Regions from separate parts of the Paenibacillus sp. V4I9 genome, predicted to be linked through region 1. Evidence: riboswitches for the same ligand, from Rfam matches in the RefSeq annotation. Region 1 holds a riboswitch; each other region holds the start of a gene.
What was found. A riboswitch is a leader RNA that binds a small molecule or an ion and turns the genes downstream of it on or off. The one in region 1 is predicted to bind cobalamin.
Positions count from the first base shown of each region.

Region 2: it holds a riboswitch for cobalamin, as region 1 does, so the genes downstream of both, QFZ81_RS16395 (CbtB-domain containing protein) here and QFZ81_RS06230 ((2Fe-2S) ferredoxin domain-containing protein) in region 1, are expected to answer to the same signal.
Region 3: it holds a riboswitch for cobalamin, as region 1 does, so the genes downstream of both, cobJ (precorrin-3B C(17)-methyltransferase) here and QFZ81_RS06230 ((2Fe-2S) ferredoxin domain-containing protein) in region 1, are expected to answer to the same signal.

Region 1 is NZ_JAUSZE010000001.1:1,281,969-1,284,231, reverse strand. It holds gene cbiQ (cobalt ECF transporter T component CbiQ) at 1-298, shown strand, start outside; gene QFZ81_RS06235 (ATP-binding cassette domain-containing protein) at 295-672, shown strand; gene QFZ81_RS06230 ((2Fe-2S) ferredoxin domain-containing protein) at 801-1,172, opposite strand; cobalamin riboswitch at 1,205-1,413, opposite strand; gene QFZ81_RS06225 (hypothetical protein) at 1,547-1,678, opposite strand; gene QFZ81_RS06220 (DUF4023 family protein) at 1,844-1,957, opposite strand; gene QFZ81_RS06215 (hypothetical protein) at 2,004-2,263, opposite strand, start outside.
Region 2 is NZ_JAUSZE010000001.1:3,519,574-3,521,836, reverse strand. It holds gene QFZ81_RS16405 ((2Fe-2S) ferredoxin domain-containing protein) at 1-112, opposite strand, end outside; gene QFZ81_RS16400 (hypothetical protein) at 130-1,254, opposite strand; gene QFZ81_RS16395 (CbtB-domain containing protein) at 1,318-1,515, opposite strand; cobalamin riboswitch at 1,692-1,880, opposite strand; gene QFZ81_RS16390 (nitroreductase family protein) at 1,965-2,263, opposite strand, start outside.
Region 3 is NZ_JAUSZE010000001.1:4,543,348-4,545,610, reverse strand. It holds gene QFZ81_RS21435 (guanylate kinase) at 1-185, opposite strand, end outside; gene QFZ81_RS21430 (hypothetical protein) at 349-579, shown strand; cobalamin riboswitch at 622-823, shown strand; gene cobJ (precorrin-3B C(17)-methyltransferase) at 965-2,263, shown strand, end outside.

The DNA.
Region 1 (2,263 bases):
CCTATTTGAAATTGCTAATAACATGTATGTAGCTCAGCAATCAAGAGGCGGTCAAACCGGTTTCCAAAATAGACTAAAGGATACAGCCATTATTATTGTTCAAATGTTTATCAAAACGATGCAGCGGTATAAATCATTGTCAAATGGCCTTGTCTCCCGAGGTTTTACGGATGACATTCACATGGCGCCTTACCGAGCTAATCCTGTACCTTTTCGATATAAATTGGAAAGTTATGTAGGGTTCACGCTGCTGCTGCTCGAAATTTGGCTGCGTTGGAATTGGAGGAGTATCCGATGAGCACGATTTTAGAAACCTTAGAAGTGAGTTTCAGCTATCCCGCTTCACAGACTATAGCTTTGAACAAGTTAAAGCTCCGCATCCCCGAGGGAAAATTAACGGCCATTTGTGGTCATAACTGTTCTGGAAAATCAACTTTATTTCTTCATGCTATTGGCATTCATTCACCTTCATCGGGTCAAGTTTTATGCGAGAACGAACCTTTGACTTACACTCGCAAAGAACTTAAACAATTACGTCAAGACATTGGACTTGTCTTTCAAGATTTGGAACAGCAGATCATTCTGAATACTCCTTATGAGGATGTCACCTACGGTCTGCGGAATGCTGCCATTCCTAAGCCTGAGATTACTCGCCGAGCAGAAGCAACTTGACCGTATACATAGTCGTGGTATCACGTTAGTCATCTTTTGCATAAATGATAATCAACGACTCTACAATAAAGTTAAAACCCCATCCAGTTTGGATGGGGTTTTTGGTATTAGGACGGTATGTATGATAATTATTTATTACTTTGTATGCGGCTAATGCCCTTATTTCCTATGCCGGTTGGCACAAAACGTTCCTCAAAGCTATAAATCATATGTTCCTGGAGTGGTTTCCCCTCTAGTAAATGCTCTCTAACAAGCCTTCTCCCAGTCTCTGGTGTCATTTCCTTGTACCAAATCCCTTGCGGATACACCGTAACAACACCTGCGTCCTGACAGCGGCCATTACATCTAGTCCGAGTTGTATGTATAAGATGCTCGGCTCCGTTCTTCGAAATTTCATCTCGGATGGCTAGTGTTGTTTCATCTCCTGAATTTTTCAGGCAAGATCCCCCGTTACAGATAAGTACATGATGTTGGACTGTTGATAGATCCCACGTACTCATAAGAACACCTCCCTATCTCCCGTAGGCATATAACTGTGCTGCTGAAATAGGCAGGTCTCCTGGCTTCAGGATCTTCATCAAACGTCAGCCTTCCCAATCGGTCGATCAGTGGCATAGAGATAGAGACGTTGACTCCTCTGTTACAGTGGCGGGACCGCGTCGGCTTCTAACCGATCTTCCCTTTTAAGCTTACCCTGCGCTTGGAAAGCGGAACGTAAGCACCTATTTCGAATATGAAATTGTGTCCAAGTTTATTTAAATCTTTTAAACTTAAATCTCATCTTACCTCATAGTCTACTTACAAACAAGGAAAAAGCCCTACCAAATGGCAGGGGCTTCATCGAATGCTGTATTTACGAATTCAAATCACTCATTTAAACGGAAGGACGATTCGGTTGGTGATGTCCAGGCTCTGTTGAATCCAGATTGGCCTGTATGCGAGAAGATTGCTTCGAATGATCGATTGTGCTTTGAGTCCGCTGGTCCATACTTTTCTTTTTGCCCATAATGGATTAATCCTCCTGTAAATTGAAATAATGATCACTTGATTAGTATGGAGAAATATCGTATCAAATATGCTGTTTAAAATACCCATTAAAGCCGAAGGACGAAGGAAAAGCAAAAGCCTGTAAGGAGATCTCCTTACAGGCTCTTGATGGTGCCATTAGACTTTAGTGCTTCTTGTGCGGCAAATTACTGCCTGGCTGACCGTCACCTTGGGTCCTCAAATTCTTCGCGGCTTTCTTCTGCTTGTCGTGCAGCTTGCTAATGAAATGACTATCCATGAGCATTCGCCTCCTGAAGAAAGAATGGCACTACCTCTTTAGAATGTCACACAAGCTCTAAATTTAAACGCATGGCAAGATTAAGAATCGCGCCTCTTGCTTCTGCATCTGTTTTGACTTTTTCGTACAATTCCTCAAAATTAGTGCGGTTTTGAATAAATTCCGGTTCGGTTTTGATAGCCGTTTGTGTCCAGTTAATTAAGACATTCTCAGCTTGGGTAAGTTCATTGTAAGCACGATGCAAGCCTACACGCTCAATAATTTCTTCCATTTCTGCTTGCCCAACTTCTTTACCTTCCTCTTTTA
Region 2 (2,263 bases), 2.2 Mb from region 1:
GCCATTCAACGGGGACTTCGGCAGCTCCCAAGTTCGTTTGACCGCAGCAACATCCATTAGCACAAATTAAAACTTGTCCTAAAACTTGAAATTTTGTGTTCAGATTCTGCAATTAATTCCCGTCCCTTCTTATGCAAAGGATGGTTTTCTTTTTGTACCAACTAACCCCAAAACAAAACCCAATATCAAAACAATTAGCATTAATGTCCCAGCTCTTAATTGTGCCGATAAGTTTGGTTGTACGGGGGGAACTTCAAACGCGAATACACCATCCAAAGGCGCTGTCAGAGTTGATTTTTGTCCATTGGGTGAAGCGTGAAAGTTAAGATGGAAATTAGCTGTATCTGGAAAAGCATAGTCAAAATCTAACTTTCCATCTTGAATCTGCGTCCGATTTGAAAACATAGTTATGTTATCGTCCTCGTGATAAAGCGATAGGGAAGTATCCATCCCTTGGATGTATTGACCGGTCTTTGAATCTTGAAAAGTAACATTAAAATGAGCGGGTTCTCCCTTTTGAACAGGATCCATAGGGTTTAACTTTAATTCAGCTTTAACTCCATTTTTTTCAACTACCATAATATGATTGGCCGAAGTCGCTTCGTGCGCCAATGAAGTTGAGGAAAGGGTACCAGCAACTAATAAACTTGCAATTAAGAGTAACGCTGCGGCTGACGATGAATAACGGTTTTTATATTGTGATTGTTTTTTAAATGGATTTTCCAATCGTTTAGCAAAAATTCCACTGAGCATTGCTAACAAAAAGATTGCTATGAACAAAACGATTGTTCGTACGATTTGCCCAAGAGGCACATCTACTTTAATGGGTAAGGTAATTTCAATTGGTTTTTCTATTTCATTTGATGTTGCTTTTATTTTTGCTTCGTATGAACCAGCGTCCCAAAAAATAGACTCAATCTCAAGTTTTCCGTCATACAAAATCGAATCCATTTTATAAACAAGCCCAGTTCCTTCATTATCATCACGTAAGTAACCCACATTGAACCAAGGATTTGTTGCCTTCGTTTTAACAATTTCTAATTGGACATTAGCGTTATTTAAGGGTTCCTTGGTTACAGGATTGGTAAGTTGATATGAGAATTTGGCTGGTTCATGTGCAACTGGATTTTGTGGTACTAAATAATCCCCTTTTTCTTCATAACTTTCGTAGATTGCAACTCCAAATACAAAAGTACCTAGTATAAGTACAGGTAAGATGAGCAGCATCAGAAAACGTAATAGATCGAACTTCATTATTGTCCTCCTTGAAATAATAGTCTTTGAAAAATTTAGCCACACGGGGGAGAGGTGATTACGTTAGTGACAAGGTACTATGGTGACACTGTGACGTGCAGGATGAACAGCATCATGTAACGACATAATCGGTGTGAAGAATAATCCGTACAAGGTCAATGGAATCCAAGAAAGAAGCAAAATCCACTGTAAAACAAACATTATTTTGGCGACATTTTGTCCAATTGATATAGAAGTAAGTCTTTGAATTGCGATATTCATTGTTTCACCTCCTCTGAAAGATTTTTCAAAACATATCCCCCGTATGGCTAAATTTTTCATAGAAAAATGAAAACCCCAACCTAATAGGTTGGGGTAAGAAATTACGAGAAATTCATCCTGTAGAAAATAACAGGGACCTCTTCTTACACCGAACCTTATTCCACGAAGGCTATGTATGATGGTGTTCAAACTAGGTAGGTCTCCTGGCTCACAGATTAACGCTCTCTTTCGCCTTCCCCAAAAGTATGATTGAGTGGCAGTATGAAAGAGATCTCTGTTTTACAGTGGCGGGTCCGCTCGGGATTTTCACCCGATTCCCTGTTACCCCTTGCTCTCACAAGGGCACCTAGAATGTTTATACTATATTGTTCTAACTATGATGAATTTAATCCTATATATGGGTGAAAGTCAATAGTTAATTAGTCAACCGAGGAAATATCCCCAATTTTTCATAGCCACGTAGTTTTGTTTGAAAAAGAGGTACGAGTTGTTCGAGGTGTTTCGGATTCCGGATAACCGACAAAAAGGGTTCCGATGATCTTCTTGTTTTCTGGCGAACCGATAAACCGAAATAACCGTTCATCACGAATGAGTCCAACGCCGCGCGTCCGCCATACCAATCCCAATTCAAGCTCACTTGCCATAAGCCACATCGAATGTATTGCGCATGCAACGGCATATTCGTTATCTTCGGAAGAGTCTACATCATCTGGGATGATATCCGAGGTTACAACGACGAGAAGGGGGG
Region 3 (2,263 bases), 3.3 Mb from region 1:
ACTTTGCGTGAGATGAAGTTATAATCCTTCCCGTTGATTTCTTTGGGTCTAGGTGTTCGAGTTGTGTAGGAGACGACAGATGAGAAACCAAGCTCTTTGGCAATGTGATGGGCAATTGTTTTACGACCAGAACCGCTAGTGCCAGTAAAGACAAACACCAATCCATTCGTTTCATGACTGCTCATATCAATTCCTCCTTCATATAATGAAAGCGATATCTTGATAGATTCATTATAGTACGAAAATTCTGAAAATTAAAGAAATACTTTCTCGTTTAATAGGAATCAAAGGGTAAAAATACGCTATAATAGATAGCATCACTTCGTTTAAATGGAAAGGAACCTAACTATGCCTAAATATGCGAATTTAAGTGCGGAAGCAACGGAATTTTTACGTCAAAAAACGGGAAGCAATCACTTAGAGTGCTATACCTATATTGACCCGGAGCGTGGGGAGGATAGTTTTTTTATCGTTAAAACGATCAATAAGGTCATTCAAGTTTCTTTTGCAGAAATGACCTATAATCCAAGCAGTTACCAGAGTTTGATGGAAGGACTCTATCAAGCCATCTATGAATAAATACGTGACAACCCTATCAATAGATGGTAGGATGATCGTAATTGCATATCATTGGAATTAGGTGCCATATTTCCATTCGGATGTATGGTTAAAAGGGAAGACCGGTGAAATACCGGCACGGACCCGCCACTGTGAAAATCGCCGTTTATTACGGTAACTCCTTGCAACATGCCACTGGGTAACAACCTGGGAAGGCGCAAGGGGATGATGAAGTCAGGAGACCTGCCTAATTCAACAACACAATAACCCTACGAGGAATTAGGGAGTGTTAGAGAGCGGTTACTTCTGGTTTTGTTAACTGTAGTAATTTACCAAGCATTTCTAACATGACTTATGTTAGGGATGCTTTTTTTGTTTGTGTAATTACGGGGAAGGGTGATACAAATTGTCAGGAAAACTGCTCATTATCGGCTTTGGACCGGGGAGTTTTGAACATATTACGAAGCGTGCACGGGAAGCAATTGGGGAAAGTGAAGTTATCATCGGATATAACACCTATGTGGATCTTATAGCAGGTCTATTAACCGATCAGCAAGTAGTTCGAACAGGCATGACGGAAGAAGTGAGTCGTGCGCAAGAGGCTGTGCGGCAAGCGAAGCAGGGGAAGAAAGTTGCCGTTATTTCCAGTGGAGACGCCGGTGTGTATGGAATGGCCGGTCTTGTCTATGAGGTATTGATGGAACAAGGCTGGACGCGTGAGGAAGGCGTTCAAGTGGAAGTGATTCCTGGCATTTCAGCTGTTCATTCGGCTGGATCTCTGCTAGGTGCTCCAATTATGCATGATTCATGCACCATCAGCTTAAGTGATCATCTTACGCCATGGGAGCTGATTGCGAAGCGGGTTGAGGCAGCAGGGATGGCTGATTTCGTCATTGCTCTCTATAACCCGCGAAGTGGTAGACGGACCAGACAGATTGTTGAGACTCAGCGTATCCTTCTTAAGTATCGTTCTCCTTTAACGCCTGTTGGGATTGTCAAAAGTGCGTATCGAGATCGTCAACATGTTGTTGTGACGACGCTTGCTGATATGCTGAATCATGATATTGGCATGTTAACGACAATTATTATTGGTAATTCCGCAACCAAGCTGTATGACGGACTCATGATTACACCACGCGGTTATCAACGGAAATACACATTAGGTGCTGAAACACAACCGCTCAAGCCACATCAAAGGTTGAAATCCGAGGCAGAGCCCTGGGCTTTGGAACAATTTGATGAGCAGGATTGGGATGAATCCATGGAGGAGTTCGATGAAGAAGATGAACTCTTGGAGGATGAGGTTACTGAAATTAAAGAACCTTCCCAGCTGAAGTCATCGCCGAATTTGTCACCTAGTAACTCCTTACAGCTTGCAATGGAAGCCTTGCAGCTAGTATCCAAAGGGAATGAAGAGGTGCCTTTTGAATTTGACAATAAGCTGACTGCGACCCAATCTATCTTTGAGTTTGCAGTAAGCCCCGGTATCGCGAATAAAAAATTAACAGCAGCCCAACTGTGTGCGTTAGGCGAGATTGTTGGAGATCGTGGAGATATTGAATATTCGCCACATCATCAACTGATTGTTCGTGTGCAAACCAATAACCCTAACCAGATTACATCCGAACTAAGTGCACTTGGTTTATTATTATCACCGATTGGTGATGTTGCCCAAATCAAAGCATGCGATTTTTGTAATTTGGAA